DNA from 3 places in the Rossellomorea sp. DUT-2 genome. Region 2 is predicted to be linked to each of the others. Evidence: riboswitches for the same ligand, from Rfam matches in the RefSeq annotation. Region 2 holds a riboswitch; each other region holds the start of a gene.
The links. Region 2 has a riboswitch for cobalamin ahead of ACOSV2_RS01695 (ribonucleoside-diphosphate reductase subunit alpha). Riboswitches for the same ligand answer to the same signal wherever they lie in the genome.
Positions count from the first base shown of each region.

Region 1: another riboswitch for cobalamin. It lies ahead of ACOSV2_RS14990 (acyl-CoA thioesterase); the one in region 2 lies ahead of ACOSV2_RS01695 (ribonucleoside-diphosphate reductase subunit alpha).
Region 3: another riboswitch for cobalamin. It lies ahead of ACOSV2_RS06150 (ABC transporter substrate-binding protein); the one in region 2 lies ahead of ACOSV2_RS01695 (ribonucleoside-diphosphate reductase subunit alpha).

Region 1 covers NZ_JBQPEO010000003.1:810,141-814,422, reverse strand. The annotation lists gene ACOSV2_RS15000 (DUF1761 domain-containing protein) at 1-340, opposite strand, end outside; gene ACOSV2_RS14995 (AraC family transcriptional regulator) at 354-1,292, opposite strand; cobalamin riboswitch at 1,396-1,586, shown strand; gene ACOSV2_RS14990 (acyl-CoA thioesterase) at 1,736-2,209, shown strand; gene ACOSV2_RS14985 (VC0807 family protein) at 2,404-3,066, shown strand; gene ACOSV2_RS14980 (helix-turn-helix domain-containing protein) at 3,188-4,282, shown strand, end outside.
Region 2 covers NZ_JBQPEO010000001.1:315,462-319,743, reverse strand. The annotation lists gene ACOSV2_RS01700 (ribonucleotide-diphosphate reductase subunit beta) at 1-155, opposite strand, end outside; gene ACOSV2_RS01695 (ribonucleoside-diphosphate reductase subunit alpha) at 175-2,424, opposite strand; cobalamin riboswitch at 2,568-2,748, opposite strand; gene ACOSV2_RS01690 (SurA N-terminal domain-containing protein) at 3,404-4,180, shown strand.
Region 3 covers NZ_JBQPEO010000002.1:110,240-114,521, reverse strand. The annotation lists gene ACOSV2_RS06165 (phytoene desaturase family protein) at 1-653, shown strand, start outside; gene ACOSV2_RS06160 (hypothetical protein) at 702-860, opposite strand; gene msrA (peptide-methionine (S)-S-oxide reductase MsrA) at 918-1,448, opposite strand; cobalamin riboswitch at 1,672-1,870, shown strand; gene ACOSV2_RS06150 (ABC transporter substrate-binding protein) at 2,006-2,971, shown strand; gene ACOSV2_RS06145 (FecCD family ABC transporter permease) at 2,934-3,992, shown strand; gene ACOSV2_RS06140 (adenosylcobinamide amidohydrolase) at 3,989-4,282, shown strand, end outside.

The DNA of each region.
Region 1 (4,282 bases), on a different contig from region 2:
TCAGGGTAAATATGATGAGATGATCTCCAATTGCGATAAGAAACATCCGTTTTGTCATAAGACCAAATAAAGTATTTTTCAAGTAGACAATGGAAATAAGAATCCCAATGAATACACCTGTCAAAGCTCCTTGGACTAGTCCATTGGAACCGGTGGCTTGAACGAAAATCCCAACAAGAAGTGAGCTGATAAATGCAACAATAACAGCCACTGCATATTTAATCGGTCCAGTACTATCCTGTTCCTTCTTTCCTAGTAAAATAGAATAATAAATTCCGCCGTATACCATATACACCACAGCCCCCACTAAAACCGCGAGTAAATTCACATTTAATTCCATCCCTATTCCTCCATTAATTCGGCTCAATGGCTAAAGCGATCGCTTTAATGTTACATCCAATATCGAGAGTTCCTTGTAGATTGATCATTTCCACAAGTTCAATCGGATTCCCAAGGTATCTGTATCCGCTTTTCGGCAGCCAATAGCTGTAAAGTTCAGAATAGCATTCGATTAACTTCCCTCTTTCCCGGTAGTCGACAGGTTCATCGAATTCATAAACCACATGCTTACTGCCTCGAAATAGATAGAGTTCCTCATCCTCCGCGTCATTTTTATTTTCGATGGCCATGCGACACTCATACCTGCTTTTTTCAGGTGGGGTAATATAAGGGTTGCTCTTTGGAACTCCGAATATCAAAGGACTCTTCTCTATGAGGTTTCTGGCATTCCCCCATCTGTATAGATCTTGCCAGGCTTCTGTAATGCCTTCGATATATGACCCGATATGAAATCTATTGACGGTTGAACACTCTGGAAAATGAGCGATCTTTACTTTCGATAAATCCAGCCATTTAAACTCATTATAGGATTCTTCATCCTGGAATGCTTTCGCTTTTGTGCTGAAAAGTTTAGATTTCTTGCTATTAAGATATTCCCGCGGAAAACGCTCTAAATAGGCACCTTCCCGCCAGCTTTTGGGGCTGGTTTTAAAGTAAGCATTAAAAGAATAGGTGAAATAGGATAACGATGAAAAACCACATATGAACGCAATTTGTGTGATAGGAAGCTGTGGCTCGTAAATGAGCATATGCGCTGCATTTTCCAAGCGCATTCTTTTCACATAACCTGCTGGTGTTTCACCGATCAGCCTTTTAAACATCCTCTGAAAGTGATAAGGGGAATAGGTTGATACTTTGGCTAACTGTTCTAAGGATAAATCTTCACTTAGATGTTGATCGATATACTCTACTACTTTATCGATTTGGTTCCTTTGTATTTTGTCTTGTGGCATTTTTCAGACCTCACTACCTTTTTGAAAAGCACTTGTTTATAAATTTTACCATAATCCTTCTCCTCACTCACTAAGGGTTATGGTAAAATAATAGCGTTCACAATTTGATCATTGCTCATTGGTGAAGATGATCTATAGTTCATTTTCTTAAAAGGGAAGTTGGTGAAAGTCCAACGCGGTCCCGCCACTGTAAAGCTGAGAATTCGTATGGATCCACTGTTTCGAATCGAAATGGGAAGGAATACGAAATCGCTGACGCTGAGCCAGGAGACCTGCCAAATGGGAAGAACACAGAAGTTCCTACGGGAGATAGGAGGGTGTTGCGCTAATGAGACGTCACCAGTGGAATCACTGTACTCTGAACGTTCGCCTGGAATAGCCGCATCTTCTTTTTCAAAAGAAGATGCTTTTTTGTTTCATACTACAAACGGGGAGATGAGGAAATGGAACAAGCTTATTCAGTTGAACGTTCACGAACCATACAAACAAAATTGGTATTGCCGCCTGACACCAATCATATGCAAACCATATTTGGAGGGAAGGTTTTATCCTATATTGATGAGATTGCGGCACTATCCGCCATGAAACACTCCAGTTCAGTCGTCGTCACGGCATCGATCGACTCCGTCGACTTCTTATCATCCGCCACGGTCGGCGACGCTTTAAGTCTTGAGGCATACGTCACTTCCACAGGCAGAACATCAATGGAAGTGTATGTAAAGGTGTACTCTACGAATCTCGTAACGAGTGTCAAAACCCTGACGACAGAATCTTTCCTTACAATGGTCGCTGTTGATGAAAAGGGAACACCGAAGCCGGTGCCAATGGTCATTCCTCAAACGGAAGAAGAAACGAGACTATTCAAAACGGCTCCTTTGCGAAAAGAGCATAGAAAGAATCGCGCGCTAATTTTATAATCAATCTCTGATTCACTGACTAACTAATATAATAATACTCAGAGTTTTCTAAGCTCTGAGTGTTTTTAAAAGAATTATCATCTAACTTTCAAATGAGAATTGGGACTCATTTGGAAAGAAAACTCATATTGTGAAACTTCTTCCCCTTTTGTCCGTATGAAAAGTAACAGTAAAAAGAAGGAAGAGGGATAAAGTTGAAAAGGAATTTTGTCTTATTGGACTTGTTGATTTATGTGGCACTACCTCTTTTCGCATGGAACATATTGAGGGATTACATTGGAGATTACTATGCCATGCTCCTTTCCTCTGTTCCAGGAATCATCTATACGGTTTATCGATTTATCGAAATGAAGAAAGTAAATACGTTTGGCTTGTTCATTTTAGTCACATTGGTTGTCGGTACTCTGATTGACGTACTGGCTGGTTCCTCCATCCAACTCCTATGGAATAATGTATACTATGCCGCTGCTTTAAGTCTGTTTTTCTTCATCACCATGTTGTTCAGAAAACCGATTTCCCTTTTCTTTGGACTTGACTTTGCAGAGCTTCAAGGATACGACCGAACCTTTAGTAAGCGACTCTACTACAAAAAGCCTCTCTTTCGAATCTTTCAATTAATCACCCTGTGTTTTGCCTTAAGAAGCGGGATTCAGGCAATTGTTAATGCATGGCTTATCGTGGAGTACGGGGTTGAAGCATTCGATAAAGGGATCATTCTCCGCCAAGCCTTCAGCTGGATCATGACCGGGATTACCGTGGCTGGTTTCATTTATATAGGGAAGATCATACAGGATTCTCCTCAATTGGTGAAAAAAGTGCGGACTGAATTGGATGAAGAAGAGAGAAAATCAGTTTAGTAACAGAGCTAGTATTAAATTTGGATGTTTTTGCCTTCAGACCTCCGTCTTGTCCCCCATCTATAGAACAAACAAAGATATTTCCCTATAATGATAAATAAACTGTCACTCGGGGTGTACTATGATTGAAGGTAAATTAATTAAATTTCATCGCGAAGATTCGGGTTTGACTCAAGAGCAGCTCGCACAGGGGATCTGTTCCACCACCCATCTAAGTAAAATCGAAAGAGGCATCACAGAGTATTCTAGTGAAATTACTGATTTACTTGCAAAAAAACTTGGAATCAATCTGGATGTTGAACGTTCCCGCTATCATTCCTTACAGGTTAAATTATCAGAATGGAACGATGCGATCATTATGATTCGAACCAATGAAATCCATCAATTCAAAGGGGAAATTGAAAAAGAACCTTTAAGGTATCTATCTGATTTCATTGTTCAATACAATCTTTTCTTAGCAAGATATTATTTATTTTTGAATAAACATGGAAAAGCACAAGAAATACTGTCCATGTTCGAACATAAAAACTACACGCTTTCCCCCTTTGAACAAAATTTATTGCTCCATGTCAAGGGGATCTATTATCATTCGACAAGGCAGTTTAACTCTTGCATCAAAGTATTAAAACAGATCGACGAGGAATATCCGAACTCCGAATATTATTTTCATTTGGCATTAGCCTATCATTCGATTCATTCAAACACCTTTGCTTATTATTATGGGCAAAGAGCACTGCACTTTTTCCAAAAAACATTAAATATCCTGAGGGTCATCGATTCAGAAACACTGATTCTAATTCAATTGAATGCCAAAGAACCCTTTGATATGGAAGAAACAAAACAACAGTACGATAAGCTCCTCAGGGTCTGTGAATCCGTCAATTCAAACGATCGGGCGCATAAGATACATAATAATCTTGGATTCGAATATTTCAGGAGAAAACGATATTCTGAATCAAAGGCATCCTATGAAGAAGCATTAAATCTTATCAATGACGAAACCCCGGCATCGCATTATTTAGTTACGCTCAGTGGATATATACTTGCTTGTATGAAAGGGAATCTACTATCTTCCCGGGAACTCAATCACTTAGCGACAAAAGGACTGAAAATGGCAACTGAGCATCAGGATCCCACTTACGTATTCTTTGAGATTTACTTGCTGACCATAAAGGGAAATGAAAAAGAACTATATGAGTATATTGAAAATACAGCT
Region 2 (4,282 bases):
CAGAAATTCCCCAGCATTCTCTTATACTTTGGATAGGCCCAAGAGAACCTGACATCATCCCAGTTTAATATATTCGAGCTTTGTCCATTTACAATTCCGGTAGATTTATTTGGTGCCTCAGAATCTATTAAGATTCGCTGCTTCAACCCATTCACGTTATCATCTTCCTCCCTGCTAGCTATGGCAGCTTTCACATTCTTCAAAATTTGAAACAGATGTTGATCTCACATAGTAGGTCGTTTTCAATCCTGACTTCCATGCATCTAAATGAAGAGATAGTAACTCGATCGCCTTGATATCATTCCTCACATACAAGTTAAACGATATTCCTTGATCTATATGTCTCTGTCTCTTCTCATTTTGTTTAATACTCCAGTGCTGATCTACGTTATAAGCCGTTTTGTAATACCAGGTCGTCTTAGATGATAAATCAGGTGCTGTAACGGGAATCTTATAGTCTTTCTTTTCTTCCGAGTACTCTAATCTGAATAAGGGATCTATACTCGCTGTAGATCCGGCTATGATCGAAGTGGACGAATTGGGTGCTACCGCCATTAAATATCCGTTTCGGATTCCCCGGGAGGAAACATCATACCTGAGTGCATCCCACCTCGGTCCGGAATACCCTTTCTTTGAAAAATATTCTCCAGTCGACCAGTCGGAACCGCTGAAATAGGGATAGGAGCCTTTTTCTTTCGCTAATTCATGACTGGCTTTGATTGTGTAATAAGCAACATCCTCGTAAAGCGAATCACAATAATCAACTGCTTCATCGCTCTCCCACTTCAAACCTTTCAATGCAAGGAGGTGATGCCATCCAAAGGTTCCTAATCCAATCCCTCTATAGCGCCTGTTTGTCAGTTGGGCTTGCAGGACAGGAAGCTTATTAATATCTATGACATTATCAAGTAATCTCACTCCTATGGACACGACTCTTTCCAGCTCATCATCCATGATTGTTTTGGCTAGAGAAACAGATGCCAAATTACAGACGACATAATCTCCCGGAGATTTATAGGTAATGATTTTACCGTCCTTTATGACCTCTTCTTCCATGACGGTCGCACTCATATTCTGGGCGATTTCCGTACATAAATTACTACAGTAAATCATTCCCTTATGCCCATTGGCATTTAGCCGATTGACTGAATCGCGGTAAAACATATAGGGTGTACCCGTTTCGAGCTGGGAAATCATGATCCGCTTGAAAATTTCAATCGCAGGAACCACTTCCCTGGAAAGATCGGGACATTCTACACACTCCCAATACTTATCCCTGAACGAACCTTCTCCCTCACACTCATCATAGTAATCTTCCAGGGAATATCCCATGACCACCCTCACTTCATGAGGATCGAATAAGTACCAATCCCCTCTATCCTCCACTTGTTCCATGAATAAATCCGGTAAGCTTACTCCAGTGAAAAGGTCATGAGTACGCTGCCTTTCATCTCCATTATTTAATCGGGTATCAAGAAAAGGAAAAATATCCTTATGCCATACATCCAAATAAACAGCAATCGCTCCTTGACGTTGACCTAATTGATCAACGGATACGGCTGTGTTATTTAGTTGCTTCATCCATGGTATAACACCTGAACTTACTCCCTTGAAGCCTTTGATATTACTACCTCTGCTCCGGACCTTCCCCAGATAGATACCGAGACCGCCACCGTTTTTACTTAGTGTGGAAACATCTGTATTACTGTCATAAATACTTCTTAAATCGTCGGCTACCGTATCAATAAAACAGCTCGATAACTGACCATGGCTTTTGCCGGCGTTGGCAAACGTAGGGGTTGCAACCGTCATATACAAATTAGACAGGGCCCAGTAAGCTTCTTTAATAAGCGCCAGTCGCATATCACAGGGTTCGTTCATAAAGAGCGTCATGGCGATGATCAGCAATCGCTCCTGAGGCAATTCAAGGATTTCACCATCATGGGACTTGGTTAAATACCTCTCTGATAGTGTGACGATCCCTATGTACGTAAACAGATGGTCTTTAGATGAATCCATGACCCTCCCCAAAGAGTGAATTTCTTCCTTGCTATATGATTCCAATAGTGCGGGTGTATATAGTTTCCTATCAGTCAAGTCTTGAATTAATTCATAAAAGGAACTGTACAACGCGCTTTCTTCCACTCTCCTTGAATAGGCGATTGTACGATAAAGTTTCAATAAATATAATTCTGCAGCCACATACGTCCAATCAGGTTCATGGGCAGAGATCCGTTCGACTGCCGTGAGTATCATGAAATGATAAAGCTTTTCTTTACTCCATTCAGATTGACCGTCTGCATACTTAAAAATCTTTTCATCGAATTCTTTAAAATGAAGTTGTGGAAAGCGACTGTGAAGATTTGTAAGAATCGCTTTTGCTTCCTCTGAAATCCTTTGATCCTGTGATACGATTGACATCATCATTCCTCCCAATTTATACAGTGTGGGAAGGATTCAAAAAAGCCCATCCTTCTAGAAGGATGGGCTTTATATACGAAAGATATATGAATAGACGACAGTGCCTATTCCAATCCTCGCTTTATCCTCCCAATTCCCGAAGAAGATAACACGTGATAAACAAGGCAGGTCTCCTGACTCGTGCTTCACCCTACTCTAAGGCCTTCCCATCGTATATGACAGTGGCAGTTCCTTATTTCGTCAGCACTTACAGTTGCGGGGACAGTTCCGGATTCACACCGGATTCCCTTTTAAGTCCATTCAGACACCTTATTCACAGGTTATAATCAATATATAGTTACAATTATCAAACAAAACACTAAATGTTGTGTTCTGTATCATCATAAACGATTAAAAATGAATTTACAAGTGAAACTATTGATTTTGTTTAGAAGTTAAAATCTTTTAATAGTATCACTCTATTACACTCGTAAAGTCAAGAGTTGTAACAAGTTGAACAAAAGGAAAAATCCTTCCTTTGAATTATGCTTATAATTATTATTTTCCATGAAAAGAATAGTAGAAGATTGAATACTACCTTCAAATGGACACTAGTCAGCCGACACCTGCCTATATGTTGGTTGAAGAAAATGTTACCACTCATTATAATTCAAATAGAAGGTTGTTTGACAGTATTCTTTGGTCCCCAATATTTTTTATAGGCTGTTTAAATGGAGGAAAGCACTCGATTTGAACAGCCTCTTTTTTTTAGCTACCAAGTGAAAACCTTCTTACATTTTCATTTCTGCCCGGCAGTTGATAGTCAAATGTAATCGTATACATTCTAGTGAAAGAGGGACCATATTAGTAATTCACTGTATTTCAACCTCATTACAATCTATACTTTTTAGCTTAAATACTTTCTTTTTACGGGTTTTTCCTTTAAAATGCGCATTAAGTGATTTTTTTGGAAATCACACCTTACTTCTGAAAGGGGTCTATTATGAAAAAATTATTAACGACTTTACTAGTAGCATTATTAGCGATTGGACTAGCCGCTTGCGGTTCGAACGAGGAGAGCCAAAAACAAGCTGACGATAAAGCGAAAACAGAAGAAAAAAGCGATGGAAAGGCTCAAGAAGAGCAAGCGAAGCAAATGGAAGAAATGCAAAAGAAAATGGATAAACAGAAGGTTGAAAAAGATAAGATCGTTGCCATTGTAAATGACGAAAAAATTAAAGGTGAAGATTTCAATAACGTATTGACTCAATCACAAATGCAGTATCAACAGATGGGGCAAGATCCGACAAGTAAAGATGCAGCAAAGAAAATAAAAGAACAAACGATTGATAGCCTGGTTGGACAAACTCTCCTTATGCAGCAGGCCGATGAAAAAGGCTACAAAGCATCAGAGGATGAAATCAATAAACAACTGGAAGAAGTTAAAAAGCAGTACGGTGATGAAAAGAAGTTTGAAGACGCAATGAAAAAAGCCGGATTCACGATGGACGAGTTAAAAACTCAAATCGCCGAAAACATCAAATACACTAACTACGTTGAAAAAGAAATCAAAGTAGAAGAAGTCTCTGAAGATGAAATGAAGAAATTTTACGATCAGTACGCAAGTCAACAAGGTCAGGGTGAATCAAAGGATGCACCAAAATTTGAAGAAGTGAAACCTCAGATCAAAACTCAATTAGAACAACAGAAAAAACAAGAAAAACTTGTTCAGCATGTAGAAGATTTAAAGAAAAATGCTAAAGTTGATGTAAAAATCTAATGCACCATGAAAGAAAGCCACCTACACAGTAGGTGGCTTTCTTATGATCTATTCCCCCGATGTTTTTCTCTGCCCACGAAGGGTATGGTACAACAACGACTC
Region 3 (4,282 bases), on a different contig from region 2:
CCCTTTTGGCTGATTATCATGAATCTCCTAAGGAAGTAGAGGAACTAAGCAAGTATGCCCCTACGGTTTCAGGATTGGTTCTGCTGCTTGGGGTAGACCGTAAATATGATCATCTTGCTCACCATAACTTCTTTTTCAGTAAGGATCCTAAAAAAGAATTCAGGCAAATCTTCGATGAGAATAAGCTGGCTGATGATCCGACGATTTATATTGGTATCTCGTCGAAATCGGATCCCACACAGGCTCCTGAAGGAAAAGAAAACCTGTTTGTGTTGACACATGTGCCACCTTTAAAAGAGGGTGAGGATTGGACTCAATACAAAGAATCATATCGACTCAAAGTGCTGGATAAGCTGGAGAAAATGGGCGTAACCAATTTAAGGGATCATATTGAATACGAATATACCTTCACTCCTAACGACCTTCAGACCCTTTATGGGGCGAATGGTGGTTCAATCTATGGGACTGTCACAGACCGAAAGCTTAATGGAGGCTTCAAGATTCCGAATAAGAGCAGAGTGCTTTCTAATATGTACTTTGTGGGAGGTTCAACCCATCCAGGTGGAGGTGTGCCGATGGTCTCACTTTCAGGACAACTGACAGCGGAACTCATCCTTAATGAGCAAGTGAAGGTGAATCGATTCATTGGTTAATATGAAAAGGTGAAGGTTACATTTATATAATCTTCACCTTTTATGTTTTTACTGCTTTTCTGAAGAATGATTATCTACCGTATCCGAGTTATTTACATTCTCTTCATCTTCATCAGGATAGGGGTCAAAGAAATTGACGACTTTCCCTGGGCCTTCAAACCCGATAACCTGCTCTTTATCTTCTGTGTTTTTCTCGTTTTTCTTCATACAAAAAACTCCTTCCTGCCATTAGTTTGGCGAAAGGAGTTTTTTTCATCCCACTATTTAGTTCTTCCAATGATTATCTATAAATTGATCGCGACCTGATTTTGCCCGGTCTTGTTTATATTCATCTGGATTTTTCTTGTAAAATTTTTGATGGTATTCTTCTGCCGGATAGAAAGTGGAAGCAGGAAGGATGTTTGTGACGATAGGCTTCTTGAATCGTCCACTGTCTGCTATTTCGTTCTTTGTGTTTTCAGCTAATTGTTTTTGGTGTTCATTATGATAGAAAATAGCTGTCCGGTATTGATCCCCTCGGTCATGGAATTGTCCGCCATCATCTGTTGGATCAATCTGTGGCCAGTATAGCTCTAATAATCTTTCATAAGGGAATACATCAGGATTAAATGTGATTTGCACAGCTTCGTAATGTCCACTATTTCCTGCTTTTATATCTTGATATGTTGGGTTTTCAAGGTGGCCCCCTGAGTAACCTGACACGACATCAATTATTCCCGGTAATTCATCAAATGGCTTTACCATGCACCAAAAACAACCACCTGCAAAAGTAGCGATTTCTTTTTTTTCTTTCATTGCTGAACCTCCTGTACCATATGTGCTCCTCTAAAGCAGTAAAGCGATTGCTTGAAAAAGATTTTATCACGAAAGAATGGGGGGGACAATCTATTAGCTCGAAAGGTTGCAACGGGAAAAGCTTCGAAAAGAAGTATTCCTGCTATTTTCAGCAAAGTTTATCAAATTTCATTCACTAACCTTAGAATCTTGTGTATAATTCTGTTGAACGGAAAAATTACATACGATATGAGATTAGGTGAAGCGGAAGTTTCGGTAGCAAACTTTTTAGCTTCATAATAGGGAAGTTGGTGTAATTCCAACGCGGTCCCGCCACTGTAAATGGAAGTGAGCTGTATGAATACCACTGTACCAATAGGTATGGGAAGGTGCAGCAAACATTGACCATGAGCCAGGAGACCTGCCTAATGTCTTTCGCACCAAATCTACGCGGATAGAAGGGTGTAATGTGCATGTTTAACGGTTTAAAGCCTTTTTATGCATCTTACACAACATCTCTAGTCCCACTGGAGATGTTTTTTTGTCTGGAAATAAGTTCATTCACAGGAGGAAAACGTATGAAACACACATTCAAAATTATTCTTGCTCTAATAGTATCTCTAGGACTCCTTTCAGCTTGCGGTACTGACAATGAAAATGTAGAAAAGAATAAAGATAGCGGTGAAGTGGGCCAGGGACAATCTGCTTTTCCTTTGTCAGTAAACGACGCCCTGAATAATAAAGTCACGATGGATGAGCAACCTAAGCATATTGTTTCATTGATTCCGAGCAACACAGAAATCTTATTCGAGTTAGGGTTGAATAAGGAAATCGTAGGGGTTTCAGATTTTGATAATTATCCAAAAGAAGCGGCGGAGAAAGAAAAAATAGGTGGAATGGAATTTAACGTTGAGAAGATTATCAGTCTGAATCCGGATTTGGTTCTTGCTCATGAGTCCACTGCTGTGTCGGCAGAAGAAGGGTTAGAACAGCTTCGAGGTGCAGGGGTAAAGGTCTATATCGTACGTGATGCCAATAGCTTTGAGGAAGTGTACACCACGATGGAAAACATCGGCACATTGGTCGGCAAGAAAGATGAATCTGAGTCCGTCATTTCTGAGATGAAAGCGGATCTTGAATCCATTAAGGAAAAAGTCAGTGGTGTATCTGAAAAGAAAAAAGTGTATGTAGAGGTTTCACCTTCCCCTGACATATATTCGACAGGAAAAAATACTTTTATTGATCAAATGCTCTCACTGGTAAATGCCGAAAATGTGATGAGTGATCAGAAGGGATGGGTCCAAGTAAATCAAGAAGCGGTCATCGCTTCAAATCCTGACGTCATCATTACAACCTATGGTTTTTATAGTGAAAATCCTAAAGAACAAGTGATGGGCCGAGAAGGTTGGAAAGATGTAACCGCTGTGAAAAATGAAGATGTCCATGACGTTCATTCAGATCTGGTCACACGTACTGGTCCGAGATTAGTTGAAGGAGTAGAGGAAATTGCAAAGTCGATCTATCCGGAGTTATTTGCAGAATAAAATATGGATAACATACGGGTTGGCTGTATCGTTTTTACTATTCGCCATTCTCGCCGGTATATCGATTGGAACCGTCTCTGTCCCGCCAAAGGATATTCTGTTCATCGTTGGAGCTAAATGGTTTGGATACCCTTTACCGGAAGAAACTGATCCAATGTTTGCAAATATAGTGTATGCCATAAGATTGCCCAGAGTATTATTGGCATTATTGGTTGGAAGTTCCTTAGCAATTGCAGGAGCTTCCTTTCAAGGACTATTGCGCAACCCGCTTTCTGATCCATATACATTGGGTGTGTCTTCAGGAGCATCGGTCGGCGCTGTTATTACATTGTTCTTTAACTGGAGCATTCCGTTCATTGGGAAGTTTACGCTTCCCTTTCTCAGTATCCTTTGTTCGATTATAACCGTGTTCCTCGTATTATGGTTTGCACAGAAGGTTGAAAGAACCATGAAGGTAGAAACCATCATATTAACCGGAATCATTTTCAGCTCTTTTTTAGGTTCTCTTATATCCTTAATGATTGCCCTGACGGGAGAAGAATTAAGGCAGATCATAGGTTGGCTTCTTGGAAGTGTATCCATGAGAGGGTGGGATTACATTACGATTATATTGCCCTTTTTCTTAATTGGAGTGATCGTTTTGTTTCTCAATGGCAAGGAACTGAATGGCATGAGCTTTGGTGAAGAACAAGCCCATCATATCGGGATATCCGTACAAAAGAGAAAACTCCTCATCTTAATTGCAGGAAGTATACTGACGGGGGCGGCTGTTGCCGTTTCAGGTACAATTGGATTTGTAGGGCTTGTAATCCCTCATTTTCTAAGGAGGATGGTAGGGCATGACCATAGACACTTACTTCCTTTGTCCATCGTTGTAGGCGGGGGCTTTCTCGTGTTGGCCGACCTCATCTCAAGAACAATCATTGCACCAACCGAGCTTCCGATTGGAGTGATAACAGCTCTTATCGGTGCCCCGATGTTTGCTTATATTCTACTGAAGAAAAGAGGGCTTTCATCATGATAGATCTAAAAGGTGTCACAGTAGGATATAACGAGAAAATAATCGTGGAAGATATGAATTTTCATATAGATAAAGGAGAATTCTTTGGGATTCTTGGACCGAACGGAAGTGGAAAGACGACCTTGTTAAAAGCCATGACGGGTCTGCTTCCATTAATGGATGGAAGCATCAGATTAATAGGAAAAGAACTGCATCATTTTACTTCAAGGGATTTAGCCAAACAGATAGCGGTACTTCCTCAGATATCGACGGAATCCTTTTCGTATGAAGTGAGGGAGACGGTTATGCTT